DNA from 3 places in the Aeribacillus sp. SP014 genome. Region 2 is predicted to be linked to each of the others. Evidence: riboswitches for the same ligand, from Rfam matches in the RefSeq annotation. Region 2 holds a riboswitch; each other region holds the start of a gene.
What was found. A riboswitch is a leader RNA that binds a small molecule or an ion and turns the genes downstream of it on or off. The one in region 2 is predicted to bind thiamine pyrophosphate.
Positions count from the first base shown of each region.

Region 1: linked by a shared signal. The riboswitch ahead of thiT (energy-coupled thiamine transporter ThiT) and the one ahead of tenI (thiazole tautomerase TenI) in region 2 are both predicted to bind thiamine pyrophosphate.
Region 3: linked by a shared signal. The riboswitch ahead of thiC (phosphomethylpyrimidine synthase ThiC) and the one ahead of tenI (thiazole tautomerase TenI) in region 2 are both predicted to bind thiamine pyrophosphate.

Region 1 is NZ_JBSRXI010000001.1:920,533-931,561, reverse strand. It holds gene ACVIJU_RS04585 (DUF2179 domain-containing protein) at 1-424, opposite strand, end outside; gene ACVIJU_RS04580 (DUF418 domain-containing protein) at 528-1,763, opposite strand; TPP riboswitch at 1,934-2,037, shown strand; gene thiT (energy-coupled thiamine transporter ThiT) at 2,106-2,666, shown strand; gene menC (o-succinylbenzoate synthase) at 2,708-3,817, opposite strand; gene ACVIJU_RS04565 (carbon-nitrogen hydrolase family protein) at 4,082-5,038, opposite strand; gene pdxR (MocR-like pyridoxine biosynthesis transcription factor PdxR) at 5,897-7,336, shown strand; gene ACVIJU_RS04555 (hypothetical protein) at 7,412-7,660, shown strand; gene ACVIJU_RS04550 (SPFH domain-containing protein) at 7,910-8,752, shown strand; gene ACVIJU_RS04545 (Arc family DNA-binding protein) at 8,768-8,935, shown strand; gene ACVIJU_RS04540 (acyl-CoA dehydrogenase family protein) at 9,105-10,160, opposite strand; gene ACVIJU_RS04535 (DUF4242 domain-containing protein) at 10,548-11,029, opposite strand, start outside.
Region 2 is NZ_JBSRXI010000001.1:3,206,529-3,217,557, forward strand. It holds gene ACVIJU_RS15715 (DUF1360 domain-containing protein) at 1-189, opposite strand, end outside; gene ACVIJU_RS15720 (CotO family spore coat protein) at 277-663, opposite strand; gene fabI (enoyl-ACP reductase FabI) at 943-1,719, opposite strand; gene thiD (bifunctional hydroxymethylpyrimidine kinase/phosphomethylpyrimidine kinase) at 1,818-2,630, opposite strand; gene ACVIJU_RS15735 (ThiF family adenylyltransferase) at 2,645-3,658, opposite strand; gene ACVIJU_RS15740 (thiazole synthase) at 3,655-4,422, opposite strand; gene thiS (sulfur carrier protein ThiS) at 4,429-4,632, opposite strand; gene thiO (glycine oxidase ThiO) at 4,640-5,755, opposite strand; gene tenI (thiazole tautomerase TenI) at 5,757-6,356, opposite strand; TPP riboswitch at 6,496-6,604, opposite strand; gene ACVIJU_RS15760 (monovalent cation:proton antiporter family protein) at 6,659-8,512, opposite strand; gene mgtE (magnesium transporter) at 8,538-9,902, opposite strand; gene ACVIJU_RS15770 (RluA family pseudouridine synthase) at 10,007-10,906, opposite strand; gene ACVIJU_RS15775 (NAD kinase) at 10,922-11,029, opposite strand, start outside.
Region 3 is NZ_JBSRXI010000001.1:2,876,288-2,887,316, forward strand. It holds gene ACVIJU_RS14055 (PhoH family protein) at 1-2, opposite strand, end outside; gene yqfD (sporulation protein YqfD) at 6-1,199, opposite strand; gene yqfC (sporulation protein YqfC) at 1,210-1,494, opposite strand; gene ACVIJU_RS14070 (hypothetical protein) at 1,558-1,935, opposite strand; gene floA (flotillin-like protein FloA) at 1,964-2,956, opposite strand; gene ACVIJU_RS14080 (NfeD family protein) at 2,973-4,256, opposite strand; TPP riboswitch at 4,449-4,564, shown strand; gene thiC (phosphomethylpyrimidine synthase ThiC) at 4,700-6,442, shown strand; gene ACVIJU_RS14090 (MGDG synthase family glycosyltransferase) at 6,490-7,599, opposite strand; gene ACVIJU_RS14095 (YkoP family protein) at 7,742-8,296, shown strand; gene ACVIJU_RS14100 (GatB/YqeY domain-containing protein) at 8,775-9,221, opposite strand; gene rpsU (30S ribosomal protein S21) at 9,241-9,414, opposite strand; gene ACVIJU_RS14110 (Na/Pi symporter) at 9,757-10,704, shown strand; gene deoC (deoxyribose-phosphate aldolase) at 10,779-11,029, opposite strand, start outside.

The DNA of each region.
Region 1 (11,029 bases), 2.3 Mb from region 2:
GGTTTAAAAATTCTTCCTCCCGAGAGCGTTGAGCAACAACTTCCAAACGATACCTGATCGAATTCATTCCTTCTCCTTGAAAGACCGTAACCCCAAAACCAGCCTCCCTCAATTTTTTTACTAATTCGGAATTTTTATCCATTAAATTCACATTGTATGTTACATATCCAAAAGCCAGCTTTTTCTCCAGTTCACCGCCCAACAACAGTCCTGCACCAAAACCGATAATATATGCACTAATATTGTAAATATTAGATAAATCTTGAAAAACTATTCCTAAAGCGACAATATAAATCGCTGCTTCTAGCAAACCTATACCAGCAGCAGCCTTTGTTTGATTTTTCACTAACAAAATAGTTCGGATCGTCAATACTGGTACATACAATAATTGCAGCAAAAAAATAAAAATTGCTTGTAGAAACATGTTGCCTAGACACTCCTTTGTTCCATCATACTATAAATTATTTTCGAAAAGAAAGAGCTATCATAAACTCAAAATCTGAGATTTGAAACTACATTTTTACAATTCATCTTGATCTGTTATTATGCTTCAAAACTTCCTTTTTCATGCGAATAGGCTGGCGCTTGAAATACATCGCTGTTCTCCATACCCACTCCAACGGACCTAATTGAAAATATTTAAACCAAATATGGCTGATGATAAGCTGCACGGCAAAAATTGCGAGTGCAAGCCAAAAACCGGCGAAGGGGTATACTTTACCGTACAATCCCAATCCGTAATGATAAAAAATATATGTACAAATAACAGATTGCATGATGTAATTTGTCAATGACATGCGTCCAACAGGTGCAATCTTCTTAACAATTTGCCGACAGATTGGGTGATAATATAAAAATATGAGAGAGGTCACATAAAACAACATGAGAAATGGTGCACCGAACACCATGTAAAAACTATTTTCAGCTTTGACCGCAAAAATATTTAACGGAAGCCCAATGATAAGCCCGAAAAACCAGATGGCTATTAATAACCTTCGATGCTTCTCCGGTTCTTGAAAAAGCTTTTGTTTCGCAAATATCATGCCAACTAAAAACATGCTGATATATGGGAGCATGTTTATTATATAGACAAGCGGTTGAAAAGGCCACATGCCAGACATAGACATGTAAAAAAACCGATCATGAATACGCTGATGGAAAATATCGGAAAAACTTCCGTTTTGATATGAATGGATTGCGTTTCTTGCCTCCTCTTCCAGTAACGAAGCCTGCTCTCTTTTTTGGACTAAAGCATCCTCACCATTGGATACAGCCGTCATCAAACCAATAAGGAGCAAATATGAACTAAATAAACATACAGTCCATACCAAAAGGGTTTTCCAGGAACACTTCCGGAAAAAAAGGAGAAGAAACCCCAGCACAGCATAATCCATTAAAATGTCTCCATCCCAGATGAAAAATGAATGAATTAGTCCAAATACAAAAAGCACCACCAGTCTGCGTATATATATAGAAACAAAGTTCCTGCCGTTTCCTAAAGCCCGTTCCTCCATGATGATGATTCCAAATCCGAACAATAATGAGAACATTGTAATAAACTTCATTTGCACAAATATTTCCAAAATATTTCTCGTTAGAAAATCCCATGTTCTCCATGTTTCAGTAAAAAAATTTTCGCTGCCTATTTGGTATAAATATACATCTGGATAGCTGAAATGCGCCATATTCACAAGTAAAATTCCAAATATCGCAGCCCCCCGCACCACATCCACTACTTCATAACGCTCACGATTAAGATTCAAATCAAAACCCCCATTCTGAAAAAAGTTCTTATTATAAACGCCCTTTTTTCATTATTTTTTGTCCAAAGGCTGCATTTCAGCTTTATCGTGTTTAAATATTTGAATATAGCGAAAAAAGAATGACAATTTTCTTATAGTCTATTATGATAGACATAAGATTCGAATATCAACAGATCCACAAGGGGAGCTATATGCTGAGAGTGGACGGGTATTTCGTCCAGACCCTTTGAACCTGTTAGTTAATGCTAGCGTAGGGATGTGGAAGTAACTGATCCATGATACAGCCTTTTTCCCCCTTATGGATATTTGTTGATAGCAAATAATATACAGGGGGTTTTATTTTTGGAAAAAAATCGTTTATTACTATTAATAGAAGCAGCAATCTTTGCAGCATTGGCAGTTATACTTGATCTTCTCCCTTCCATTCAATTATCATCAGCCATTTCTATATCAATTGCCATGGTGCCTGTACTCATATTATCGTTTCGATCCGGTGCAAAGATTGGCTTCATTTCCGGCCTTTTATGGGGATTATTGCAAATTGTATTAGGTGATGCATACATCCTGACGCCTGTTCAAGGTTTCATCGACTATTTCCTAGCTTTTTCCTTTATCGGTTTAGCCGGTCTTTTCAGTAAAACTATCCAAAATAAGCTGAAAGATGGAAAGAAAAGCTCTGCTCTTTTTTTCATCATCTTTGGCATCTTCATCGGAGCTTTTGCACGTTATTTTTGGCATTTTATCAGCGGTGTCTTTTTCTTCGGAGAATATGCACCAGAAGGAATGTCAGCGGTCGTTTATTCTTTGATCGTAAACGGCATTACGATGATAGGAGCCTTTGTATTATGCGCTGTCGTTACTGTTATTCTCATTATGGCGGCGCCAAGATTGGTTGTAAAATAAACAAAATAGTCCTCTGCAAAACATGCAGAGGATTATTTTGTTTATAGGGTAAATACTTTCGTTTCAACAGTGTATTTTTTTAATTTTTCACGGCTTACATGAAAACCGATCCCCGGGCTATCAGGCAAGGCAATTTTCCCATTATAAACCGATATTTCCGGTTCAATAATATCTTCTTCCCAATACTTAGATGAACTGGATATATCTCCTGGCAGTGTGAATTGTTCAAGTGTCGCTAGGGATATATTATGGGCCCGTCCAATCCCTGATTCAAGCATCCCTCCGCACCAAACTGGAACATTTTGCTCTTTGCAAAAATCATGGATTTTTTTTGCTTCTGTCAAACCGCCAACACGGCCGATTTTTATATTCATAATTTTGCAGCTTCGAAGTTCAACAGCCTTTCGAGCATCTTCTAAGGAACAAATACTTTCATCTAAACAGATCGGTGTTTCCAATTCTTTTTGAAGTTTGCTATGATCCACAATATCATCGTGCGCAAGAGGCTGCTCAATCATCATTAATTGAAACTCATCCAATTGTTTTAGATGATTTATATCTTTTAATGTATAGGCACTGTTCGCATCAGCCATTAAATCCAAGTTCGGAAAATGCTTCCGTATTTCCTTAACTACTTCAATATCCCAACCTGGTTTAATCTTTATTTTTACTCTCTTGTATCCTTCCTCCTGATATTGTTCAATAAGACTGATTAAATCTTTTATTGTTGGCTGAATACCGATGCTCACCCCAGCTTCAACTTCTTTTTTCATTCCCCCGAGAGCTTGTGAAAGAGGTATATTTTGCTGTTTTGCATATAGATCCCACACGGCACCTTCCAAAGCCGCTTTTGCCATATAATTTCTGCGAATAAAACGAAACGATTCAACCAACTCACGAGGATGATGAAACGACGTCTTTGATAAAATCGGAATGAGGAAATCTTCGATCATGTGCACAGTTGTTTTCACGGTTTCTTCTGTATACCATGGAATGGAAAAAGCAACCCCTTCTCCAAAACCGGCTGCACCATCATCATCCTTTACTTCTACGATCAACAATTCGCGATCGTGAATGTCTCCATAGCTAGTAGAAAATGGGGCTTTCAAACGCATCTGTAATATATGCAAAACAATTTTCTTAATTTTTATCAATTAAGAGCATCTCCTTTTTTAAACAAGCTCTCAGCTAAGTTCGACAAAATCATTGCCATTCGCCAGAGGGCTCGATATTTCCCGGAAAATATTTCTTAAAATAGCGAATCCACTCGAACGTTTGTTTTACACTAATTATAAAATAAACGCTTTCTTAATGTAAAGGAGCAAGGGATTTCTTTATTTCCCTTATTGTTTATTGAACTGCAAAATCTCAAATAAATAATGAGATCAATCGTAGAAACGAGTCTCATCATGAGATTAATTTTTCCACTCAATAGTTGTCTTCTTCTCTTTGTTGACTAGCAATTTAAAAACATCAGGTCTTGCATAATGCCCAACAGGATCAAAATCAAACTGGCTATAGGCGATTTGTTTCATATCCAGTTCTGCAATGATGATGTCTTCCTTGCCAAATACGGGCTCTGCCACATATTCGCCCAACGGTCCAACAATCGCGCTACCACCTCTGCTCATTACTTCAGGTGAAGAAGCAAGTTCATCATAACAAGCCAAATCTTTCGGATACATATCTTTTGTCACATATTGATTGGCAGACAAAACAAAGCATCTCCCCTCCAAAGCAATGTGGCGGATTGTTGACTGCCAAGTTTCCCTTGCATCAGCCGTTGGGGCAATATAAATTTGAATTCCTTGTGCATACATCGCAGCCCTTGCTAACGGCATATAATTTTCCCAGCAGATTAGCGCCCCTATTCTTCCATAAGGGGTGTCAAACACTGGTAATGTGCTTCCATCCCCTTCCCCCCAAACAATCCGTTCTGCTGCAGTCGGTTTTAATTTGCGGTGTTTTCCTAACAACTGTCCGTCAGAATCGAAAAATAAAACAGAACAGTAAAGAGTCCCGCCGCTAAATTCATTATCCCTTTCTGTAACGCCTATCACAAGGTAGACACCTGCTTTTCGAGCCGCTTCGCCCAGTTGTTCCGTCGTTTCGTCCGGAACAGCTACAGAATTGCTCCAGTATCTATACCAATCCTTCCTCCCTTCAGCCGAACGGCTCCCAATCGTTGTACCGAAAGATAAGCCTCTAGGATAAGCGGGAATAAAAGCTTCAGGAAATACAACAATCTTTGCTCCTTTTTCAGCAGCTTGATGTATGAGGCTAACCGCCTTTTTTGTCGTGGCGTCCCGGTCCATAATAACAGATGAGGCTTGTATAACAGCAACTTTAACCTTTTGTGCTCTGTTCGACATATTCTTCCCCTCCACCAAATTGAAAAATCTAAAGCCATCTTAAATGCCGAAGCTCATGAACCTTCAAAGTCAATAACCTTCGGAAGTTGCCCCCTATTCATCTTCCATAAAAAAATCTGCACAGGAAGGAAAACACTTTGAATAATCCTCTTTTTAAGCATAGAAGGGCCGGCCCATGTATTAGAGTTCAAAATAATTGGATTATGTTTTTCCATGAGAGCTTTTCATGTGATATCTCATCTGAAGTAATTTAATGGTAATTTCTTAGCATGCTCCTTTGTACAATACAGCTGTGGCTGAGTGTCGAACTAACTATCAACACTTAATTCTATAGAAGCATTAAGCGTAAAATATGAGAAACGGTTTGAATTGGAGTATATTATTCATAATAAAAATGTTCAAAAATTTTTGGACCATCCAATCAAAGATTTTGTCAATCATCCAATTTCAATACTGCAACAGCCATTTATCCAAGACGAACCATAAAGTGAAATAAATTTGCCGAAAATCGCACATCTATTTTAAGGGTTTTCAACTTCAAGTAAAGAAAAAATCGGGCAGGACAGCTTTAAGCATTGCGTCCATGTTACAAAAGATAATGATTTTTCAGCAGCGTTCAAATCATGTGCTAAAAACTCCAAGTTAAAATAAAAGTGGATGGGTAAAATGTTACTGAATTGGATGGGCATTATTCTTTCATCTAGCGTTATAATTAATGTTTGAACAGGTTCAAATTTTGATGGATATAACAACATTTTCGATTATGTTCAATAGGAACATTCTATAGATAAATAACAAAGAACCTGGTTAACTTGCCATATAGCAGGAAGTGCCAAGCAAATCTAAAGGGTGAAGCATATGGACTGGAAACCGGATCGAAATGCAAAAAAGCCTATATATAAACAGCTGGCCGAATATATTGAAAATGGAATTGCGGATGGCACATTTCCCCCTGATAAACCGCTGCCTTCTGAACGGTTTTTGGCCAATAAGCTGCAAATAAACAGAAGCACAGTTGTGGCTGCATATGACGAATTAGAATCAAACGGACTTATCGAGAGAAAGAGAGGAAGCGGAACAACAATCAGCAAAGATATATGGGGCATGACAAAGAAGCGTGTACCAAGCTGGAATCGGTATATTGAGGCAGGATCGTTCTTGCCGAATTTACCTGTGACCCAGAGAATACGCAAAGAGATGGAAGAGCATAAACTAATCAATTTAGCTAGCGGTGAATTGTCGGAAGATCTTTTTCCAATCGACTCCTTGCGAGAAATCATTTCGACAAGGTCATTTATCGGAAGCCTAGGATATGATCATCCTCAAGGGAATGAGATATTAAGAAAAACTATCACAAAGCATGTGAAACGATATCGGAGAATTGAGACAAATCCGTCTTCCATTCTCATCACATCAGGAGCGCAGCAAGCTTTATATTTAATCGTCCAATGCTTATTAAAGCCGGGTGATGCGATAGCATTAGAAGAGCCTTCGTATTATTACAGTCTCCCGGTCTTTAAATCAACCGGAATTAGACCTTTCTATTTACCAGTTGACAAAGACGGTATAAACCCGGATGATTTGCTTCTATTGCATAAAAAACATCGAATCAGGATGATCTTTTTAAATCCTGCTTTCCAAAATCCATCAGGCGCTTTCCTTCATAAAAACCGGCGGGAAAAAATATTGGAAATATCGTCTGAGTATGGAATACCGATTGTTGAAGACGATCCTTACAGTTTAACGTCCTTTAATGGGGAAGAGACCTACCCGCTAAAATCAATGGATGAGCATGGAAATGTCTTATATATCAGCTCATTGTCAAAAATTGTTGCTTCTGGTTTGCGAATTGGTTGGGTTATTGGACCAAAGCCTGTGATTGAAAGATTGTCTGATGCCAAACAGCAAGTGGATTTCGGTCATGCCAGCTTTACTCAATGGATTGCCAATGATTTTCTGGAATCTGACGACTTCGATGCCCATATCAACTGCTTAGTCAAACGGCTCGAAAACAGAAGGGATCAAATTGTCAAAAGCCTTCGATTCTACTTAAAAGACGATGTTGATTTTTATATCCCACAAGGAGGCATTCATTTATGGTGCAAAATAAAGAAAGACTTTAATGAGATCCAGCTGCTAGAAGAGTCGATCAAGCGCGGGGTTATTTATGTTCCGGGCTCAACGCTTGGATCAAGTACAAAATATGTCCGTTTTACCTTCGCAAGAGAAAATGAAGAAAATATAAATGAAGGAATAAAAAGATTTGCTGATGCATTTTATAATATTCAGCATAAATAAATTTCTATTTTATCAAGCAAGGACATTAACGAATCAATTCTCTACCACAATGTAAAGAGACAGGGAGATGGTTTTATGTATAGTATGTTATTGACCGTAGGCATTATTATTTGTGTACTTGCACTCATTTTAACTGCGTTTATCGGAAAAGAAGTAGGGAACAAAATAGAAACATATAAAGCGATCGGGAACAGTCCCCATGATGAACTCGCAAGGTCAAGGGAATATGAAACAAGCTCCTTTCGCAATGTTCGCTCGTTGACATGGATTTATACCTTATTGTTTATTGTCATCCTCATTGTATGTCTTATTTTTCTGTTTTAATGCTAAAGAAATGAATCTATGCAAACAATAATGAACTAAATATATTTAAACCGAAATCCTCGACTAGCCCTTGCTAACGAAATGACGTTTAGCATGGTTGTTAGTTGAGGTTTTTTATTTTGGCTTTCATTGAATTTTCATAGCTCCAAAAACGTTTTTCGCCAAAATTTTTTGACAATAATAATTTACATTTATTTCAAAAAGTGATATCATTTTAATATAATAATAATATGAGAGGGGCAATGAAAGTTGAAAGAAAAAAAGGCATGGTTTATTGACGGGTTTATTGGAATTGTATTAATCGTTGCACTTTTGCTCGGAGCAGCTTTTACATTTATCCAGGAGTTTATTGTTCCTGCAATTGTATTGGTTGTTCTTGCCGCACTGCTTGGAAGCGGCCTTACCATTGTACAGCCGAATCAAGCAAACGTTGTCATTTTCTTCGGACGTTATTTAGGAAGCATTCGGAAAAGTGGCCTTGCTTTAACGGTTCCATTAACTATTAGACAAAAGGTGTCCCTTCGCGTTCGAAATTTTAACAGCAAAAAGCTAAAAGTAAACGATGTGGAAGGGAATCCGATTGAAATTGCCTCGGTCATCGTCTTCAAAGTAATCGATTCCGCAAAAGCAACTTTTGATGTGGATGATTATGAAGAATTCGTGGAAATCCAAAGCGAGGCTGCCATTCGTCATGTAGCAACGAAATATCCTTACGATACGTTTGATGACCACAATATTACATTAAGAGGCAACGCCGATGTTGTTTCAAAAGAGCTGGCAGATGAATTGCAAGAAAGGTTGAACGTCGCTGGAGTTGAAGTAATAGAAGCTAGACTGACTCATTTAGCTTACTCGACTGAAATTGCCAGCGCCATGCTTCAGCGCCAGCAGGCAGCCGCCGTTTTATCTGCGAGAAAAAAGATTGTCGAAGGAGCCGTCAGCATGGCCCAAATGGCTGTCGAGCAGCTGGCTAGCAACGGAACGATTGAGCTTGATGAAGAAAGAAAGGTTAACATGGTGAATAATTTAATGGTTGCGATCATCTCCGATCGCGGCACCCAGCCGGTCATAAATACCGGAAGTCTATATTAATGGTTGTGTCGCATCATGGCAAAAAAGAAAAATTTCCCTTTAAGAATCGATCCTGAATTGTATGCCGTTATTGAACGTTGGGCGCAAGAGGAATTCCGCAGCGTCAATTCCCATATTGAATTTTTATTGCGGGACGCTGCTCGACGCGAAGGAAGGTTAAAGAAAAAAAAGGAGAAAGAATAAAACATCGATCATCTTTTCCGCAAGTCGAAAATTGGCTGCTGACTTCCTTCAGATCTTGGCGCCCTAGACACCCTTGTCTTAAACAAAATACTGCTGCTTTAAAGCTTGGCGAATGTACAGATGCCCAGCACATACAAAAAATCCCTTATGGATAACCATGAGGGATTTTTTATGAGTGAAGAACTTTTTCTAAATGTTTCACTGTTGGTGTTAAATTAGCAAAGAAATACGCTTCGCGGAGTCTGCGGGAAGGTGCACTATGCATGAGATATCCGGCACTTCCGTGATGAAGCATGTTTGCCTGTACAGCTTCAAGGGTTAAATAAGCAGCTTCCAAACGTATCTTTGCAATTTCTTTCCAATCGAGTCTTTGACCGCTGAACAATGCATGAATGTCATCTTGAATTTTGCGCTCTTGTGTTTTCAATTGACCCGGCTGTATTTTCAAAAAGCTGTTGCAGCCATTTTGTTTATTAATAACCTTTTCAATGGAGGCGATGGAAGATCGTATAACACCTAAACCAAGAGGTATTTGATATAAAATGAAAACCGGGCGGATTTTCTCCACAAAAAGATCCGCATCGTCAGATAAAACCCACTCATTCGGGACAAAAACATCTTGAAAAGTACAAGAATATGTTGCGCTTCCATTTAAACCTAGAAAATCATTTTTTTCCTTTAATATTAATCCTTCTGCATTGCTCGGAATGAAGCACATGATTCGTTTGTGTTCATCCACCTCAGCAATCACACCGAACCAATGATTGTCACCTAGATTGGATACATTCGGCAAAACACCTGAAAGTATATAACCATCTTCTTTAGGTTTTGCCTTTAAGTGCAATTTTTCAAGTCCTGCATAATATTTCATCGGATTCGATAAGCCTGTTGCACCTAAAATTTTTCCACTCTCCAACAAAGGGAGCAATTTATTTTTTAATGAAAGATTATTGGAATTTCGCACATAAGTTAAAGCGGCCAGATGGCACCATAGGCAAAATGCAGTCGTCATACACCATTTTGCTGTTTCTTCTACTACTTTCATTTCTTGTAAAATATATTCCTTTTGCGACTTATGATTCGTAGAGAAAAATCCAGCTTTCCCTAGCTCCCGCAAATATTGCTCCTGATAAAAACCTTCCGCATCAATTTTTTTTACATATGGTTTCAATTCTTTTTCAATTAACTGCTCCAACGTTTCAACTTTTTCGTCCAAACTATTCATTTCAATCATCACCCGCGTTCATAATGTCCGAAATCAGGCATTCCAATTATTATTAAATAAATAATTCCTACGTGTTTAGTCGGTTTAAAGTTATTTTATTATATTAGGTTCAAAAAATCAATCTTTATTTTGCCGCCTCTCCTATTTTTTTGATAAAGATGAACCTGTATATGTATTTCAAAAGAGCTTTGCAAAAAAAAAGACAATAAACCAATGCTTGGTTTATTACAACTTCCTGAAAGTAGCCGGCATCCGCCAGCTACTTTCAGATAAAAATCGAAAAAATATAAAAGCAAGTGGAGAGAAACGCATTGTTTTTCTCCACTTGCTTCATTTTAGGGACTTATCGGACAGCCCCGCCTCTTAAAAAAAGGTTATTAAAATTGATTATTTATCTGCCAATATTTCCGTAATGGAGTCAATTGGTGTTTTTACTGCGTTGCGGGCACGCTTAACAGCCTCTTCATCTGGTGCATCGTAGAAGCAAAGGCATTTTGTCATATCTTCACAAACATAAGTTCTCGAAAATGTTACTTCAGGAACTTCTTGATAATGTACAGAGTTTTTCTTCTTTCTCTCCAAATATTGTTCCATTGTCAAATCTTCTGGTAAATTCCATTCAACCAAATAATTGACAACTTCATTATTTTTCTTTACATCTTCGAGTTCTTTTCCAACAAGACGAACTTGTTTTACTAGATGAATAGGTATCTGAATATCTTTTAACGTTTCAGTGGCAGCTTTTTGATTTTCTGCTTCAACAATAAAGAATGCGCGTGAGAAATCCTTTGATACTTGAAGTTCAATTAATGATGCCTGATTTTCGTTTAATTTTCCTTGAAGCTCTGAAACTTTTTGATCTAATTCCT
Region 2 (11,029 bases):
GATCCACAATCGAAGCCCTTTTCCTTTCGGTTTGAAAAAAGAAACGGTTTCTCCTGTCTCCGCTTTTTCCTCCACAATTGTTATAAATGGAGCGCGCAAAAAAGAAGCGATTTTATCAAACACTATAATTCTCGTTAATCGAAAAGTTGCCAATGCAATGAGAGCAAATGAAAACCAATGCCATTCCATCGGAATCAATACTCCTTTCGTTCCCCAACATAGTGATAAGACTTGTATCGTTCAAATAAAAAACCCGGCATAACCGAGTTCTCCATTTTAATTCCCTAACACTTTTATGTCTAAAATACTTTTCGATTTTATTTTCAAAGGTTCATTTTGATCAAATGTACGGATTTGAACGACATCGTTTTCCTTTGACAAAATAATTCCTTTGTATGTTTTCTCTACTGTTTTAATTTCACATACGTTTTTATACACATGCTCCGGAAGACTTGAAAAGAAATCAATCTTTTCATGAACCGTCATATTTGCCAATTCTCTTCTTCTTTTATAAATCTCTTCTTTCGTCCATGTACTCTTTTCCGCTTGCTTAGAATTATTTGCAATTTTTTTTAATAGCGTCGACTGCATGGTCACTTCAGGCTTTTTTATATTCGGCTGGACAATATACATCAAAGGTTCTAATTTTTCTTTTTTAATCAAGTTTGATCGCCACCCTCAAATATGATTTCTCTCATTATTTTATGACACGATAGAATGAAATCATGACGGAAATCTAACTTTTTCTTATGACAAAAGAGCATTTGAAAATCGCTGCACATTGAGACAAAAAGTCGTAACAGAACATCAACAATAAATCCAAGCTTCACGGCTTGAAATAGTGGCACCTTGAAGCTGACAGCAAAATTTCATTTTATCCTGCCATAAAAAAAGATTAATCTTGTGCGAGTAACGCACACAGATTAATCTTTTTCAGCTAACTTAATAACCTAAAATATGAAAACCTGAATCAACATGAATCGTTTCCCCTGTAATGCCGCGGGAAAGATCGCTGAACAGGAACAACGCCGTGTCTCCAACTTCTTCTTGTGTTGTGGTTCGGCGCAGCGGAGCACGTTCTTCTATTTCCTTCAGAATTGAATTAAAATCACTGATACCTTTTGCCGAAAGCGTACGAATCGGACCAGCGGAAATGGCATTGACGCGAATATTTTCTTTACCTAGATCGTTCGCCAAATATTTCACGCTAGCATCCAATGACGCTTTCGCAACTCCCATTACGTTGTAGTTTTGAACGACTCGCTCACCGCCCAAGTAAGTTAATGTAACAATGCTTCCGCCTTCTGTCATCAAAGGACGGGCTGTTTTCGCAACCGCCGTTAAAGAATAAGAACTGATGTTGTGGGCCAACAGGAAGCCGTCTCTTGTTGTGTTCAAATATTCACCGCTCAGCTCTTCCTTATTCGCAAAGGCGATACAATGAGCGATACCGTGAATCACACCAACCTCGCTTTTAATTTTTTCAAAACACTGCTCGATTTCTTCATCCTTTGTTACATCACAAGGCAGCACGAGATAATCTTCCCGTCCTAACGAATCTACAAGCTCTCGAACCGATTTCTCCATTCTTTCGCCCACATATGTAAAGATCAATCTTGCTCCTGCTTCATGCAAAGAGCGGGCAATTCCCCAAGCAATGCTTCGCTTGTTTGCAACACCCATGACCACAATGTTTCGGCCTTCCAAATTCAATTTCATGGAAAATCCTCCTAAACATTATTACAAGTTATTAATACCTGATCATAATTATAAAGGACAAAAGAGAAAAAAGCCAGAACATATATGTCCGGCTTATGTTATTTCGAAGCAGCTAAATTTCTTTTATATGCCCAATGATTGGTAGGACCGTGGCCGCCTCCAATGCCTAGTGCATTTTCTACAGCAAGATGGATGAACTCTTTTGCGGTTTTTACGGCTTCGATAACGTCTTTACCTTTGGCGAGCTCAGCTGTCAGCGCAGCAGAAAAAGTGCAGCCTGTTCCGTGCGTATGCTTTGTGTTTACATAGTTGCCTTTAAATTCATAAAAATCATGCCCGTCAAACAACAAATCAATGATTTCGCTGCCCGACGGCTGATGTCCACCCTTTATGATCACATGCTTTGCTCCCATTTGGCAAATTTTTTTCGCAGCTTCTTTCCGATCATCAAACGATTTTATCTCGATGCCCGTGATCGCTTCCGCTTCCGGGATGTTCGGCGTCACAATAAACGAAAGCGGAATTAAGTCGTTGATGAGCGCGTTGATGGCAGACTCTTCAAGTAATGGATGTCCGCCTTTTGCAATCATTACTGGATCAACGACAATTTTTTCCCATCCATGCTTTTGAACTTTATTTGAGACGATTTGGATGATTTCTTGATTAAAAAGCATTCCTGTTTTGACCGCATCTGGCGATAAATCTTCAGCAATTGCATCAAGCTGACTGATCACCCCTTCAATCGGAACAGGGTAGACGCCATGAACACCTAATGTGTTTTGAGACGTAACGGCCGTGATCACGCTCATTCCGTATACATCCAACTCCTGAAAAGTTTTCAAATCTGCCTGAATTCCCGCGCCTCCTCCTGAATCGGACCCGGCAATCGTCAACGCTTTTCCAATGGTCATAAACACACCTCCATTTAAGCTCCGAAGTAACGTTGATAAATAGCTTTTGCTTTCTCTTCTTCCTTAGTGCCGTGAATTAATGCTCTTCCGTCTTGAAAAAGCACAACGCGGAAATCATCCGCCTGAAAGGAAATTAAATAAGCATTTCCTTTTAAGTCTTTCACGATCGGGCGCAAACGATTGGTAATTTCTGATAGCGAAATCTTCTGTTTTTGCTGCGGACGTATTTGTACGGTATTCCTTCCGCACAAAACCGCTGTTTTTAATCCATTTTCAACCGACAAATATGGATATGTCGGGTGATGTCCGCACGATGGGCAGTCGGCCTTTTTTAATTTTGTCATGTCCACTGCAGAATGCTCCCTTGTCCAAACATCAAATGAAACTAACTGCTTGGACACCTCTCCGCTGACTAAATATTTCAGTGCCTCTGCTGTTTGATAAGAGGCGACGATTTGCACCGCCGGGCTGATCACGCCAACTGTATCGCACGTCATTCCGTCAGACGGAATCGCTTGAAGCATACAATGGAGGCATGGTGTTTGTTTCGGAACGATGGAAACGGTCATTCCATAACTTCTCACTACTGCCCCATAGATCCAAGGTATTTCGTGCTTCATCGCTAAATCATTGATGAAAAATCTCGTTTCAAAATTGTCAGTCCCATCGATGATAAGGTCGACATCCTTTACATGTTCAATAAAATCAATTGAGAAATCGCCCACAATCGCTTCAATCGAAATGTTCGAATTGATTTCCTGCAAATGTTTTTTGGCAGCAACCGCTTTTGGCAGCTTTTGTTTCGCATCCTCTTCTGTATACAGCTGTTGACGCCCGAGATTGCTCCAATCGACATAATCACGGTCAATGATGGTTATTTTACCGATTCCAGCACGGGCTAACATTTCAGCGCTTGCACAGCCGAGTGCTCCAGCTCCAACAATGAGCACATGGCTTTTCAGCAATTTTTTTTGTCCCTCTTCTCCAATAGGAGAAAACAAGATTTGGCGAGAATATCGTTCCATTATGTCGTTAACATTCCTTCCGTTGGACTGCTTGCTTGTGCATACCGTTTTTTCGGAATGCGTCCTGCTTCATATCCAAGTCTGCCTGCTTCAATCGCCAGCTTCATTGCCTTCGCCATTTTCACAGGATCTTTTGCACCGGAAACAGCTGTATTTAATAAGATTCCATCTGCTCCCATCTCCATGGCGAGTGCGCAATCTGCCGGCGAACCGATTCCGGCATCAACAATGACTGGAATATTTGCTTGCTCAATAATAAATGATAAATTGAGAGGATTGACAATTCCTTGGCCTGATCCGATCGGAGATGCTCCCGGCATGATGGCATGAACCCCTAATTCTTCAAGCTTCTTCGCCAGAACAACATCGTCTGAAGTATATGGAAGAACAATAAACCCTTCTTCCAATAACATCTCTGATGCCTTCAATGTTTCAATCGGATCAGGGAGAAGCGTTTTATCATCTCCAATTACTTCCACCTTAATCATATCACATAATCCTGATGCCTTCGCAAGCTTGGCGATTCTGACTGCTTCCTCCGCAGTTTTTGCCCCGGCCGTGTTCGGCAGAAGAGTATATTTCGATAAATCCAACATCTCCAAAAAATTTGGCTGTGAAGGCTCGTAAATATTCATTCTTCTGACGGCAAATGTCAAAATTTCAGCACCTGAGGCTTCCACAGCTTCTTTTTGTATCTCAAAAGACGGATATTTTCCAGTTCCTAACATTAATCTCGACTGAAATGTTTTATCACCTATTTTTAACATGAATCATCATCCCCCTCCAACAAAATGGACAATTTCAATTTGATCACCATCATTTAATGTCTGGATACTGTATTGTTCTTTTGAAACAATTTCACCATTTCGTTCAACGACAACAATTCTTTCCTGTAATTGAAAAAAGTTCAGCAAATCTTCTATGTTCCGAACACTATTCTCCACTTCCATCTGCTGGCCGTTGATGCGAAGTTTCACTGTTTAATCACCTCCCTTTCGCATCAGAAAGCAATCGGTTTAAAGAAAAGCTATGAACATAACCCTCATATTGATTCGTTTTCAAAATCATGTCTTTTACGATCAAGCTTGTAATCGGCGCTAGAAGAATGCCGTTTCGATAATGGCCGGTCGCAAAAAAGATTCCCTCATGCTCCGGGTGCTCGGCAAAATACGGCCAGCCGTCAGCTGTTTGCGGCCTGAGCGACGACCAAGCACTAACGACCGGTTCAGACCCGATTTCTGGCATAATTTTCTGAACCTTTATCATTAATTCGGATACTCCTTTGACTGTCGGATGCGTATCCCAGTCGTTTTCATAAGAAGTTGCTCCAATAATAACGGTGCCGTCTTTTTTCGGTACGATATAACAGTGCTCGTAAAACACTGTTTTGTTGATCACCAGTTTTTTCGGTTTTATGGCTAAGCATTCTCCTTTAACGGGCTTCATTGGATTTCTCAGCCCCAGCTTTTCAAAGAAAAAGCCACTCCAAACTCCGCTTGAAACGACGACTTTTCCACATATAAAAACTCCTTGGGAAGTGACAAGCTTGTATGCTTTTCCCTCTTTAATCACGTCGAAAACAGGACATTGTTCAAAAATAGATGCACCATATTTTCTAGCGCCTTTCGCATATGCGTGGCAAACAGATGAACCTTTTACTTGGCCGTCATGCTTAAGCCAAAGAGCTCCCACAATGTCTTCAGAAACATGTGGCTCATTTGCCAGTACGTTTTCCCTTGATTGCCATTCTAGCTCATCCTCATCTTCTGCAAGCGATTGCAGATAGCGGGCTTCTTCCTCGGTAAATGCAAGCCGGTACATGCCTTCCTGAACAAACTCGATATCCACACCGGATTGTTCCAACAGTTCGTTTGCAAGGCTCGGGTATAAATTTCGGCTCTCTAAGCATAACTCAAAAAATATGTCTCTTTTTTCATTTTCCGAATGGGCCCCCAGCATTCCGGCTGCTGCAGAGGTTGCTTTTCCACCGATTTCTCCGCTTTCAAACACGGCGGTCTTCAGCCCTGCTTTCGAAAGCTCATAGGCAATCCCTTGGCCGATTACCCCTCCCCCGATGATTCCAACATCAAAAACGTTCATTTTAAAAAGTTTCTCCTTTCCTAAAAAGTTTGGCAGCGCTCTCTGGATCTTTCGAAGAAAAGATATAGGACATAACAGCAATACCGCTTGCTTTTTTTTCTAAAACTTTTTGCATATTATCAGGCGTGATCCCACCAATGGCGATAATGGGAATATTGACGTGTCCAACAATTTTTCCGAGCAAATTTGTTCCCTTTGCCGGAAGTCCTTTTTTACTGTTCGTTTCAAAAACGTTTCCGAAGAAACAATAGTCTGCTCCGTCTCCTTCTGCTTTTACTGCTTCTTCTAATGAATGGACGCTGACGCCTGCTTTTATTTGCGGAAAAGCGCTTTTCACTTTTTTTATCGGCAGGCCGGTTCCCGGAAGATGAACATTTTGAATGCCTGTCAGGAGCGCAACATCGAGCCGATCGTTGATGACAAGCTGTTCTCTCCTCATCCCGTTTGCCAAAAGCTGTTCTACGAGATGAATGATCTCACATGGTCTTTTATTTTTTTCTCGTATATGAACGTAATCAACATGATCTGATATGGACAAAATTATGCGTATTAGCTCATTGACCGGTTTTGTTCCGTCTGTTACGGCATGAAGCTCCAACATTGTACATTCCTTTCATGAGAAAGACGCTCACACTCGTCTTTCAAGGTTCAAAACTGGAAAGCAGCTGTCCAGTGGTGAGACTGGAAACAATAAAAAACCACCTTCCTTGCTGGAAAGTGGTAATGGAATATCAGACATATGTTTCAAATTCCCACTTCCCTACGCTGGCATCATCCAGATCAGGTTCAAAGGGTCTTAAAGTCAACACTTTAATCTCAGCCTTTCCAAAGGCTCCCCTAGTGGATGCTTATTAAATTTTCATACTAATTTCATGCTATCACAATTTGTTTTGTTTGCAAATATTATTTGCTAAATTCCAGCTCATCTTTTAACTCATTTACATATTTGCGGGAACCCGTTACAATCAAGCGGTCCCCTTTTTTCAATTCGGTATCGCCGTGAGGCACAATGGAATCTTCACCGCGAAAAATCCGGACAAAGATACAATCTCCTGTAAACGGAAAGTATCGAAGCTTCATTCCATCATATTTTCGGTTATTCATATTAATTTGATAAAGAGAGTTGTCTTGGTTTGTTAAGATCCGCATAACGCCAGGCGATTCGATCAAAGCCCTGAGCAGCGTTTTTGTTGACAGCATGACGGAAAATACGCTGATCCCTTTTTCTTTTAATGTTTGATCCAACTCCGGGGAAGAAATGGAGGCAATGACCTGTTCTACGCCGCATTCTTTTGCATATGTTGCAATTTCCGCATTTCTTTCTTCATCCCCAGTAGCCACTACTACTATATCAGCTTCCATTATGTGGTGTTCATTCAATGATTCTATCGAATAGTCTTTCAATACTTCAATTTTAAATACCGATTGAGCAGTCCCGTTTTCAATTTTGTCTTGCTGTGTATGATATACGGTTGCTTCATACAAATTTTTATCCAATTCTCTTGTGATTGGAAGGGTCATTTGATTTGCACCAATAAAAGCAATTTTCTTTTTTGGCTGCACCGCCATTTTTTTGGGGAATAATTTTTTAAATCCTATCGGCGTGATAATGCTTGTTAACACGGCAACTACTATTAATGCGTCAGCCATTTGCTTATCAATCAGTTCGATTCGCTGTCCAATTTCCGCTGCCGCAATAACTAATGATAAAGTGGCAGTCAACAAGAACGCCGCCGCAATCGTTGTATTCGTATCATACCATTTTCGCAGCACAAAGACGGGAATCACCTTTGAGATGAATAGAGCAAGGAATAACAAAGTAATTAACAAAAGAAGGTTCGGATCTTTGATCAATTCCCATATATCCAATTCCACCCCTACCATGACAAAAAAGATCGGGATTAAAAAACCGTAGCCAAACGAATCTAGCTTTTGCACCAAGTCTGAATTAGGCGATAAAAGCGAGACTAAAACTCCCGCAAGGAAGGCGCCTAAAATATTTTCTGCCCCAAGCGTTTCCGATAAACTGACAAGCACTATTATTAACGTAAAAACCGCCCTTGTTCCAATTTGAACCGTTCCTTTTGACATCGATTTAATAAAGGATCGACTTTTAAACCTTTTGCCAATGAAGTAAAGCAGTACGCCTGCTGCAAACAAAAGAAGCAGAAGCCACGTATTGCTTTCTCCTTCGCTGTTTAAGGAGACAAAAACCGCCAGCAAAATCATGGTGACAAGGTCGGCTATGACAGCCACCAGCAAAATAATTTGGCCGATGTTTGTTTTCATAATTTGCTCGTCTTTCAACGTCGGCACTACTACTCCTATAGAAATCGTTGAAATCACTAACGTCATGAAAAAGGCATTGCGGATAAATCCCATCCACATTAACAAATACGATAAAAGTAATGAAACAACGAAAATGCCAAGAAAAACAATTGACGCAACCAAAAAAGTATGAGGAGCTTTTTTTCCGTTGGGCAGCTTTTCTTCTTTTTTCTTCCCTTTGGAGAAAATGGTGAAATCAATCTCAAGCCCGCTTAAAAACATGAGAAATATAAATCCCAGCGTTGAGAGAGTTGCCAGCCATACATCTTCCTGCACTAAATTAAATCCCGTTTTCCCGATGATTAATCCGACAATAATTTCCGCAACGACGACAGGAATGAATGTCAGTTTGAACCGATGCAGCAAAATCGGGGTTAAAAAAGCGCCGACCAGCACGATGACAAGAGAGGTTACTGCATGTGATTCCATATTGATCCTCCTTTAGCTAATTTTGTTAGAGCAAATAGTTCATAAATAATGTCGCCATGCCAAAATAAATCAAAATGCTGATTATATCATTAATCGTTGTAATAAATGGACCGGAGGCCACAGCCGGGTCAATGCGAAGCCTGTGCATGACAAGAGGAACAAACGCCCCGGCAATTGTCGCAACAGTCAGCGTTGACAATATGGAAAGACCCACTAGCAGTCCTAAGAAAAATTTCTGTTTCCAAATAAAAATTGTCAGTGCAACAACGATTCCGCATACTGTTCCGGTTATCAAGCCGGTTCCAGCTTCTTTGAGAATAATTTTCCACACGCGTTCGGAAGTACCTTCGCCTGTTGCAATTCTTCTTACTGCAACAGCGAGAGCTTGTGTTCCTGTATTTCCAGCCATCCCTGCAATTAATGGTATAAAGAGCGCTAAAGTTGCCACTTTGTTCAACGTTTCTTCAAACTGGCCGATTAGGCCGGCGGTGAACATTCCTAAAAATAGGAGAATAATAAGCCATGGCAATCTTTTTTTGGCAGCAGAAACAGCATTCGGATCATATGAATCTACATCCGAGACAGCGGCCAGTTTCGAATAATCGTCAGAAGCCTCTTCGTCCAGCACATCAATAATATCATCAACAGTTATAATTCCAACAAGACGATGTTGAAAATCAACAACCGGAAGAGCCAAAAAATTGTAGTCCTTCATCTTTCTTGCTACTTCTTCCTGATCATCCGCCACAGATACCGAGTAGACTTTCTTTTTCATAATGTCAGCAATCAAAGTATCGTCTTCATGAACAATTAAATCTCTTAACGATAGGACGCCAACAAGATGTTTCTCTTCGTCAATCACATATAAATAATATATTGTTTCCGCATCAGGAGCTTCTTTCCGCAGCAAGTCCATCGTTGACCGCACCGTATAATTGGCATTAATGGCAACGAACTCGGTTGTCATAATACTTCCTGCGGTAAATTGTTCATAATCAAGAAGCTCGCTTATGCTTTTGGCAGCTTGAGCGTCCATGATGGTTAAATAGCTGGAAATTTTCTCTTTTGTCAGCTCACTTAATACATCTGCCGCATCATCAGCGTACATGTATTCCATCATTTTGGCGGCAAATGCCGGATGCATTTCCTCAAGCAGCGATTTGTAGCGGTTTTTATCATCCCTTATATTTTCAAAAACATTCGCCATTTCTTCCGGAGATAGAATTTGATATAAAAGCATTCTATCCGGCTGGTCAAGTTTTAGAAAAAATTTTGCTTGATCATATGGATGTAGCTCAAAAAACAGCGAACGGAATTCCTCTACATTGTTCTCTCTCAGCTTGTCAATCATCAACTGTCTGTATTCCGGTGCATCTGTTTTAGGCTGCATAAAATCTCCTCCTTTCCGGAAAAATATCGAAAAGTTTTGTGTTTTACTATATTAACAAATCTATCGGATTTTGTCGTATATTTTTTCATAACAAAAGCATGCACTTACAGGCGCGCATGCTTAATTATTTTTTCCATATCAGGAGGAAGCTTGCAAGTATACGTCAAATTTTTATGCAAAACGGGATGATAGAAGGACAGCGACTGACTGTGGAGGGCATGGCGGTCAATTTCTTCTTTTTGTCCACCATAAAGCGAATCTCCTAAAAGCGGATGACCTATATAGGACATATGTAGACGAATTTGATGAGTTCTACCAGTTACAGGCTTTACCTCAACAACCGTTTTGTCAGAAAAGCGGCTTATGACCCGAAAATGCGTAATAGCTTTTTTTCCATCCTCCCTGACAGTTCTCTCGATGATGCTATCGTCCTTTCTTGCAATTGGCGCATCGATGATGCCTTCGTCTTCGTTGATCCTTCCATGGACAATTGCGATGTATGTCCGTTTTACCGCTCCTTTTTGCTGTTCCTTTGAAAAAAGAAAATGGCTGTAGCGATGTTTGGCTACAAGAAGCAGCCCGGATGTATCCCGGTCAAGCCGATTGACGATATGCACCGTAAGATTTTGCCGCTGTTGATCATAATAGTGTAAAAGCCCGTTCGCAAGACTTCCTGACGGATGCTCTCTAGACGGAATGGTGGACAAAAACGCCGGTTTATTTACAATAAGGCAATAATCGTCTTCATAAACAATGTCCAATGGTATGTTCTCTGGAATGAGCGACTGGCTTCTCTTTTCTTCCGGAAAATGGACGGTTACTTGATCGCCTTCTTGTAAGACGTATCGGACATTTTTTTCGTTCCCGTTAACGACAATTTTTCCACCGTTAAATTTAATATCCGTTAAAGCGGATTTAGAAATATGATGCTCCCGCAAAAATTCTCTAAGCAGCCAGCCATGATGTTCTTTTTTGATGTCCCAATGAAGCTGAAATGTCCCCATGTTCTTCTCTTTCCTTTATCTGTCGCCAATAAACGAGTCCCGGACCCGCTTCCAAAATGGGAAAGGCCGAAATCTCGCAAACCTTACCTTTTCCTGTGCGACCCGGCATTGGATGGACCTGAC
Region 3 (11,029 bases), 330 kb from region 2:
ATTCTCTAATCTCCCTGAACCCGTTTTATTTTTACAATGTTTTCAATAACTTGGAAGTGTATTTTCAATCTTACTTTACCATTCTCGACGTCTTCGTGCAAAACTTTTTCGCCAACAATTTTGACATCTTTTCCAAGTTTTCGAAATAAGTCATTTTTCCCGGCAGCAATCGCTTGCCGTTTCGCTTCATCCACAGAATATTTTCTGTGAAAGGTTTCCGTCTCACGAATCGTTTCTTTCTTATAGTTAACTGGAAGATCCCATTTTAAAAATTTTAATGGACGCTCGTCTCTCTCCACCGCATATTGCGGATATTCCGATTCATCATTGCGAAACATCCCCCAAATAGGAAGGGAAAAAGAACGAAAGGAGAGAAAATGCTTCGTGACTGACTTTCCTGAAAATAACTGGAAAGTTGTTTGAAGCGGCACCTCCACTGTTGAAATATACCAAGTTTCGCCTAATATTTCTCCGTCTGCTGCCACTTTTCGTATTTTATCACCTTCTCCAACTACACCGGAAACTAATATTTGTCCTTTTCTAACAAAATCATGAACGTCTACTAAAGGTTGTCCTTTTTCAACATACATTTTTGCTATAACAGCTTCCTTCGCGGCCACTAAATGCCTCGGCCCCTCCACTTTGCTTTTTTGCTCTTTTTTCTTTTCGGCTACTTCCAGAGAATATGTCGTTCCTTTTAATTTGACACCGATCCATGTTATATCATCTATTTGGCTCATCAAACGATTTTGAACTGTTTGATTGCTCGATGTCAAAAACTGAAACGTCCCTCTTTTAATTCCTATTTTGTCCAATTCTTTTTGTATTAAATGCTCTGTTTTCGGACTAGCCCCTTTTATTTCAATATGCCAAATCATGTTGGATAAAAGAAATGTAATGGCAATGAACAGAACAATTCCAATAACAAAACCAAAATTTCTCCATGATTTTTTTAATAAAAATGGAAATCCTATCCTTTGGTGAAAGGTGCACTTACATTCATGTTTACGAACTACTTTTCGTAAAGCCTGTACATCTTTAAGGCGTATAAAAAAAGAAATTGCACCGTTTTCCAGCCGCTTTACATTTATTGTGACAATGCCAAGCCGCGTGCAATCGTTCAACATTCTTTCTGAGCCGGTTCCTTCCGCTATTACCTGAACGAAGCCTGTAAAATATAACAACCAATTGTTCCGCATCCCGATCCCCCTACTGATCAATATATAATACTTGTTCAATTTTCCCTTCTACAAGGAGCTCTTCTGGCAATATCACTTTCATCACAAAATCGCTTCCTTTAATGAGCATCTGGCCTTGCTGCAGCAAAACTCGAATCTCTTTATCTGTAAAAGAAAGCAGTCCTTTATGATTTTCTATATATATATGCAATGTACCGATCATCGTAACACGGGGAAGATCCATCATGACGTCAGCTGGTATTTGCAATCCTTCTGTCAATATGCTTTTTATTCGCTGATGCCATTTTTTGCCCATAAAAGAACCCCCTTCATCCTCATATTTATGAGAGACAAAAGGGGATTAACACCATTAATTCATTTATTTTATGAAATTCGACCGATGGGGCTTTTTGGATCGGGGTTCATCTAAAATGACGCTCCAAATGACTCCTTTTGCAGCTGAATGCATGTGTAAAGCTGATGGTTTCTGTTTTTTATTTTTATTATGAAAAGATTTCATATTCGATTTGTCTTTTTCAGCTTTTTTTAGTTGGCTGGATAGGCCTGTGTGTACATTTTGAATTTGATTCCATTCATTTGGAGGGCTTGTCGAAACATTTTTAACCCTTTGTTTTATTTGTTTTGCAGCTTGTTTCCTTTTTTTCTGCTGCTCTTGATCTTTTTTATTTCTGCCAAACAAAGAAGAAATAATCCCGATTAAAATAACAATGAACAGCGGATTTTCAAATATTTCCATATGACACCTCCTTTGATGGACAGAAAGATCATTCTTCTTCATCACCAGCAGAGTTTTTTGTCATTTTTCCGATAGAATCACGCATATTTGTATCAGCGGTAATGTTTTTGATGTTCATATAATCCATAACTCCAATATTTCCTGATTTTAAAGCTTCCGCCATTGCCAGCGGAACTTGCGCTTCCGCCTCAACAACTTTTGCCCGCATTTCTTCAACTTTAGCGCGCATCTCCTGCTCTCTTGCCACCGCCATCGCCCTGCGTTCCTCCGCTTTAGCTTGCGCGATGTTTTTGTCTGCTTCCGCTTGATCTGTCTGCAGGATCGCACCGATGTTTTTGCCGATGTCAACGTCCGCGATGTCGATGGATAAAATTTCAAAGGCTGTTCCTGAATCGAGTCCTTTGTTTAAAACTGTTTGCGAAATCATATCAGGGTTTTCCAGCACTTTTTTATGATCATCAGAAGAACCAATGGTGCTGACAATTCCTTCACCTACACGTGCGATAATCGTTTCTTCCCCGGCACCGCCAACAAGCCGGTCGATATTGGCTCGCACCGTGATGCGGGCTTTTGCTTTCACTTCAATTCCGTCCATGGCAACCCCTGCAATAAACGGGGTTTCGATTACTTTCGGATTTACGCTCATTTGAACGGCTTCAAGCACGTCTCTTCCCGCTAAATCAATCGCAGCACAACGTTCAAAGCTCAATTCAATATTAGCTCTTTCAGCTGCAATTAATGCGTTGACAACTCGATCAACATTCCCTCCTGCCAAATAATGGCTTTCCAATTGATTTGTTGTGACATCAAGGCCGGCTTTATGCGCTTTAATTAACGGATTGATCACTCGACTTGGAATGACTCTGCGCAGCCTCATTCCAATAAGAGTCAAAATACTGATGCGAACGCCAGCTGCCAGAGCGGAAATCCAGAGCATAATCGGCACAAAAGAGAACAAGATGCCAAGCAAAATAAGACCTAATACGATAAGACCTAGTAAAAGAAAAAATGATACATCCATGTGACATACCTACCTCCTATTCATTTTCATTAATAGCTCTCACAACAATTCGTGAGCCTTCTACTTTAACAATTTTCACTTTTTTTCCTTTCTCAATATACGTCCCTTCTGTCACAACATCCAATCTTTCCTCTCCATCGGTCATTACTGTTCCTGCCGGCCGTAAAGCAGTCACAGTTACACCCGTTTTCCCAATTAAATCTGTACGATTTTGATTGGATACATAACCTTTCTCCGTGCTGATTGAATCATTTAAAATAATTTTTTTAAACCATTTCATACGCTTACCAATCACCTTTGACAAAATGAATATTGTGAATATCGAAATGGAACCGGCAATAAAAAGAGAAACCGCCATATGTCCTATATGATCAGCTGCTAAAAATAAACTTAAAAGGACTGAAAGAAAACCGATTGCTCCAATAATTCCTCCTGGAACAAACAACTCTGCAATTATAAGCAGAACCCCAAGCACGAACAAAACAACCGTTTCCAATCCCGCAAGCCCTGCAATAAAATGACCGAAGAAAAACAAAAACAGCGCCAATAGTCCAATAAAACCAGGAATGCCAAACCCAGGAGTGTACAATTCTAACACAAATCCTAAACCGCTAATCGTTAATAATATCGGAATGGTATACATGTTTGTTACAAAATGGGCTATTTTTTCAGCAAACGTCTCCTCAGTCTCTTGGATTTTTGCACCTTCCATTCCGATCGATTTCAAAAGCTCTGCCCGGCTTTTGGCGATGCCTTCACCATACCCGACTTCCATCGCTTGTTTTGCTGTTAATGTTAGTAATTCTCCTTTTTCTGCACCATATTCGGGCATATTCAAGCTGCTGTCTACCATCGCCTCAGCGAACATAGGGTCTCTGCCATGAAGCTCAGCAGCATTTCTCATCTCTGCTTTCCAAAACGATTGCACTTTTACTTCTGCAGCATTGCCATTGGAGTCAATGACAGCCGCTGACCCAATGGTACCGCCAGGATGGTAATATATTTGATCAGCCCTTAATGCTATATAAGCCCCTGCAGAAATCGCATGTTTATTTACATAAGCGATTGTTTTGATATCTGTATCCATAATCATTTTGCCTATTTCTATCGCTGCCTCTAAAGCACCGCCAGGAGTGTTCAATTCAAAAACAATGACATCCGCCTTTTCTTTTTCCGCCTCCTGAATGGATCGTTTAATAAAATGCACCAATCCTTTTTCAATTGTATTTTCAATCGGAATAAAATAAACGGTTTTCCCTTCAGCTGATTTGGCATCAAAAGACGCACAAATAATCGACAAGATGAGCAGCAGAGCGCAAATAGCGAAAAACTTATTGTTTGATTTCAGGCCTCTCCCCCCTTATTTTTTGCCTAATATTATTACGGACAATTGCGCAGAAAGTTTCAAAAATCAACAATTCTACAAACATCATGAAACGAAAAAATATTTTCATTATTTTTCATATTATGTTACTATTAAAAAAAATATATAACCATCTACTAGGGGTGTCCAATTAGCTGGACTGAGAGAAGAACGCGCCTGAAGTTCTTCAACCCTTTGAACCTGATCTGGATGATGCCAGCGTAGGGAAGTAGGTAGCGGGAGTATTTGTATTGCCTTCTTTTTCTATATTGAATTGATCGGGTTCGTGCTAAAGCGAACCCGTTTTTATTTTTCACATCCCATCTCCCCTCCTATTTTTCTATGCACATCTTCAGATAAAAAAATGGAGGAGGAGAAAAATGAAACATTATTTCGAAAACATGCAGTTTCCAGCAAGCAAAAAAATTTATGTGACTGGGTCAAGACCCGATATTCGGGTTCCGATGAGGGAAATTCAATTAACTCCCACGAAAACGGAAGCGGGAACGTTTGAAAATGAACCTGTAAAGGTTTATGACACGAGCGGTCCCTATACAGATCCTGATTTTCAGGCAGATATTCATAAAGGTTTGCCGGCTGTACGCAAACAGTGGATTTTAGACCGTCATGATGTTGTAGAATATGACGGGCGCCAGGTAAAGCCTGAAGATAATGGATTTCGCAATTGGGAAGATCACAATATTGCCACACCTTTTCATCGAAAGCCTTTCAAAGCAAAAAAAGGTGCTGTCGTTACACAAATGCACTATGCAAAAAAGGGGATCATCACCCCAGAGATGGAGTTTGTGGCGATTCGTGAAAACATGGATCCTGAATTCGTTCGTCAAGAAGTCGCTGCCGGCAGGGCCATTATTCCGTCCAACATTAATCACCCGGAAAGTGAACCGATGATCATCGGCCGGAACTTTCATGTAAAAATTAATGCCAACATTGGCAATTCAGCTGTAACATCGTCAATCGAAGAAGAAGTTGAGAAGATGCTTTGGGCCATCCGCTGGGGCGCTGACACAATTATGGACCTGTCAACAGGAAAAAATATTCATGCAACAAGAGAATTTATCATCCGCAACTCGCCCGTGCCGGTTGGAACCGTCCCGATTTACCAAGCGCTCGAAAAAGTTAATGGTGTTGCTGAAGAGTTAACATGGGAAATTTACCGTGATACATTAATTGAGCAAGCAGAACAAGGGGTCGATTATTTTACTATACATGCCGGCGTGCTGCTTCGCTATATCCCTTTGACCGTCAAACGGACGACCGGAATCGTATCCCGCGGCGGTTCGATCATGGCGCAGTGGTGTATGGCGCATCATCAAGAAAACTTTTTATACACTCATTTTGAAGAGATTTGCGAAATTTTAAAAACATATGATATTGCCGTTTCATTAGGTGACGGCTTGCGTCCCGGATCTATTCGAGATGCCAATGATGAAGCGCAATTTGCCGAATTGAAAACGCTCGGTGAATTGACGGAAATCGCCTGGAAACATGATGTCCAAGTCATGATCGAAGGCCCTGGGCACATTCCGATGCATAAAATTAAAGAAAATGTTGATTTAGAAAATGAAATTTGCAAGGGGGCTCCTTTTTATACCCTCGGTCCATTAACAACCGATATTGCTCCCGGCTATGATCATATTACGTCAGCCATTGGAGCAGCCATGATCGGCTGGTACGGAACGGCCATGCTATGTTATGTAACTCCGAAAGAGCATTTAGGCCTTCCCAATAAAGAGGATGTGCGCCAAGGTGTTGTTGCTTATAAAATTGCAGCCCATGCCGCAGATTTGGCAAAAGGGCATCCAGGCGCCCAAATAAGGGATGATGCTTTATCAAAAGCCCGTTTTGAATTTCGCTGGAACGACCAATTTAATCTTTCTCTCGATCCTGAACGGGCACGCGAATATCATGACGAAACTTTGCCGGCAGAAGGAGCGAAAATTGCCCATTTTTGTTCTATGTGCGGTCCAAAATTTTGCTCGATGAAAATTTCCCACAATTTAAGAAAAATGGCCGGTTCAAGTGATTCTGATTTCGTTCAGGAAGGTTTGAGGCAAAAAGCAAAAGAATTTATAGAGGGCGGGTCATCCCTTTATCGATAAATAATTTTCAAACTAATGCTCCTAGAAGCTTTAATGGCTTCCAGGAGCTATTCATTCATTAAACGTTTGATCAATCCCGCTGGTTCAATCGGAGCTAAACTTTTATGATATTCATCCACTTTCGATAAAAATTTTGATAGCTGCTTAGATTGCAGCGCTCGAATAATGGAGGCCGAAATATTTGTTTCCTCTTGCCAATTTCGAAAATCAAACACCATCCCGAATTTTGTTAATTTCTCCAAATTTATTTCTTCCTGTCCTGGAAGAGTGTGGTATACAAATATAGGAATTTTTTTGTATAAACATTCGCTGATTGTCACACCCCCGGGCTTTGTCATGATAAAATCGACGCGATTGTACAGATCGTTCATTTGTTCTCTTGAAGAGATGTAAGGTAAAGGAGTAATTCGTGGATGGTTTTGTTTTATTAATCGATCATAAAGCTTTCTGTTTTTTCCGCATAACACCATATAATGGATATCATCATCGCGGCTGATTTTTTCCGTTATCTTCTCTATTGAACCGACGCCTGAACTTCCTCCCGAAATTAATCCTCGATAAAAGCGCATGCTATGTACATGTTCATCTTTCCTTTTTGTAAAATTTGGGTGAATAGGAATCCCTGTAACAAAAATCTGTTCTTTTTTTATACCTTTTTCGAGCAAATAATCTTTCATATATGAGTGACCGACAAAATGATAGTCAATTTCTCTTTTTCCCCAAAGGTGATGAATAAAAAAATCTGTGTATACATTGATAACAGGGATGTTGATTTGAGAAGAGGCTTTCAGCCTGGCAAGTAAGTAGGAAGGAAGAGCATGGGTACAAACAATCATTTTCGGATTCAATTCATCAATGATCTTTTTTAAATGCCGGAGAAAAAGTGCCTCATAATGGAAAAACCTTTTGGCGCTCTTTTGTTCCGCGAGCACTGACCTGTGGTACATATGGCTGTATGATTTAGGAAAACGGCCAATCCATTGCAAATAAAAGGAAGATATCAGCCTTTCTATTTTTCCAAATTTCGATGACAAAAGGTCCATTTTTTCGCAATGAATGTCAGGATCAAGCCGTAACAACCCTTCCATTAGGGCATCAGCTGTTTGATGATGGCCTGAAGGTATGGTCAAAAAAGGAAGATATAAAATTTTTTTCATATCGCTCACCATTGTTATTGATGGAGTTCTTTAAAAGTTTTTTCTTAATTTCGCATGGCTATTCGAAAAAAATTTTTTATAAATAAAAACAATTCGTATGCTAAAAAATAAACTGTAAGAAAAAAAGTGAAAGGTGTTGCAAATGGGAAGGTTGAGATATTGTTTTTTTAAGTTTTGGTGCCTATTGGATCCCATTTATTACCTTTGTTCGCGGCTTGAGTATGTGAGGGACAAGGAGAATAATCGTGACATTTTCCGGGTTCGATTGACAAAATATAAAGGAAGGGAAATAATTCTTTCAGACGGTACAAAAATTAAAAAAAATGATCTTCTGTTAAAAATACATCTTCATAACGTCTATTTAATGAAGGAACTGAATCATTTTAAGAGCGAAATTCAAAAAGGAAGATACATTTACTCTAAAACAGAAAAAGGGCTGCCAAATATCGTTCAATACTTGCGGAATCATTCACAATTTCACAATGTGAAAGGGATTATTGGAATAACTATTTTAAATAAAGGCTCTGAACGGCTGGGCTTTGAAACGTTTGCCATTCAAAATCCATTTTATAAATGGTATAAGCTTTTGACATTTACCCCTATGTATTTAATCATTCAATATCGTTTCGATAGCTTGAAGCGGCCGCCGAAATATTTAATGATGTCAAAAGAAAAACTGCTCAAACTATATGGATAGAACGGTTTTCCCTTCATCAAAAAAGAGCGTATGAACAGCTCAGGCGCCGCTTATACGCTCCGTCATGTTGATCCCATTGAGGTTTCAATGAAAATATTTGGGTTAACTCCGAAATAAATCCTTTCCCTTTCAGAGCAAATAGTGCTGTCGTTTTTCCCTGTTCTCACAGCTAGATAGACGTGTGCTCTTTTCGATAGGTTTTCCTTTATTGCCGCCGTATTTTCCCGATAATCTTCATTGAGATCAGCGATCTTTCCGAATGTTTTCCTTCATTGTTGCCCTCTGCTCAATTTTTTGCGGACATTTGCATAGCAGCTATATTCTTTCGCCGACAAGCTTGCTATCAACAACTGAACCACTATTGATGAATTGCAAGGCAGCTACATTCATTAATCGACTGCCGCAGTCCATAGGATGAATCCGCTGCAAAAACTTAAAAGCTTGCCGCACATAGAAAGCGGCAAGCTTTTTACTCGAATTATGAAAGCAAATCCTGAACCAATTTATTGACAAGCGAGCCATCTGCTTTTCCTTTTACTTTTGGCATAACGGCTCCCATTACTTTCCCCATATCGGATTTGGACGTTGCGTTCACTTCCGAAATTGTTGTTTTAATAATTTGTATTAATTCCTCTTCAGATAATTGCTCAGGCATATATTCAGTTATTACTGCAATTTCAGCTTTCACTTTTTCAACTAAATCTGAACGACCTGCATTTTCAAATTCTTGGAGGGAGTCTTTACGTTGCTTTAATTCTCGAGAAAGTACCGTTAATTCCTCTTCTTCAGTCAACTCACTTTTTCCGAGTTTAATCGCTTCATTTTGCAAGGATGCTTTTACCATGCGAATGACTGAAAGGCGATCTTTCTCTTTATTTTTCATCGCTTGCTTCATATCTTGATTTAAACGCTCAAGAAGACCCATAATTAATATACACCCTCTTTTAATATTTACGCTTTCTTGCAGCTTCAGATTTTTTCTTGCGTCTTACGCTAGGCTTCTCATAAAATTCGCGCTTTCTATATTCCTGCAAAGTACCAGTTTTTGATACTTGGCGTCTGAAGCGGCGAAGAGCATCCTCAAGCGATTCGTTTTTACGTACGATCGTTTTAGACATCCTTTTTCCCTCCCTCCGAACAAAGCCAGTTCATGTTCCTTATCAAAAAGAACATTTACTAAGTTAGTATAATATAATCGATTTATTTGGTCAATGTTCAAAACATCTTTCCTATTCCTTATGACTTTTTTTTACCGGACAGGTTTACAAGACTGTTTTATATCAGCTTTTGTATGGAAGAATTTCCAAATTCATCATGTATATGAGGAAATGATTCAAGATCGTTTGAAAGCCGCTAAACAGCTGTCTGAAAAAATATAACTAGTTCGATTGAAAAAAATTACTCGTTCATAAGGTCTTATTGTGACACCTTGTCCATAGACTGTTGATGAGGTGGTTTTCATGGGAATGCAATTGCTGTTATTATGTTTTTCTTGTTTCCTTTTATTTTTTTGCGGAATGGCAATGATGAAATACGGATTTCAGCAAATGTCCCATAGGCAGCTAGAGAAATGGCTGTACAACTGCACGAATGCCCCAATCAAATCCTTTCTAACCGGCATGATTGCAACAGCTCTTGTTCATAGCAGTTCTCTAGTGATGGTGATTACAGTTAGTTTTGTTTCCGCTGGTTTGTTAAAGTTTAAAGATGCAATTGGAATTATTTTAGGTTCCAATGTCGGGACGACCTTTACGACCGAATTTCTAGCCGTTGAAATAGATGACTATTTAGGGATGATGTTTGCAATTTCTCTTCTTCTCATGCTTTTTAAAAACAGAATTTTATTTTCATTAGGCTGTTCATGCTTCGGCATATCGTGTATTTTTTTAGCTTTGAACGGGTTTGAAAAAGCTGCTTCTCTTTTGTCTGACCTGCAGGTTATGTCTGATCTGCTTGCCAAATCGAGTGACCATTTGCTTTTTTCTGTCGGAATAAGCGCGGTCTTCACCGGAATTATTCAATCATCAACTGCATTAATCGGAATTGTCATGAGCTTTATGAACGAACAGCTGCTGCCATTAGAAACAGGATTAGCTTTTGTTCTCGGCGCAAATATCGGCACCTGCATTACAGCTTTATTGGCCTCGATCGGCTCTAAACAAGAAGCGAAATATACTGCTTTTGCCCATCTTTGGCTGAATGTGTTTGGAGTGATCCTGTTCGTTCCGCTTATTCCTTTTTTCGCAAATAATTTAAAATTGTTAACAAATGAACCAGATTTCCAAATCGCTCACTTTAGTCTGATTTTTAACCTGATAACTTCTTTAATCATTCTCCCGTTTGCGAATCAATATGCAAATTTTGTATTATGGTGGACAAAAACTATTTCAGCATGGATAAAAAAATAATCCCGCAACAAACTGCGGGAAAACTTTTTTTAAACTAAATGTAAAAAATCCAGCAATTCTGTGATTATAATAGATTAACGTTCACTTCCTTTTATAATCGCCACTCCAGAACTAGTACCAATTCTTGTCGCACCGGCTTCTATCATCATGATCGCAGTTTTATAATCGCGGATTCCGCCAGATGCTTTCACGCCGAATTTCGGACCTACTACTGCACGCATAAGCTTCACATCGTCAACTGTTGCACCACCGGTAGAAAATCCTGTCGATGTTTTGACAAAATCTGCTCCGGCTTTTACAGCTAGCTCACACGCTTTTCTTTTCT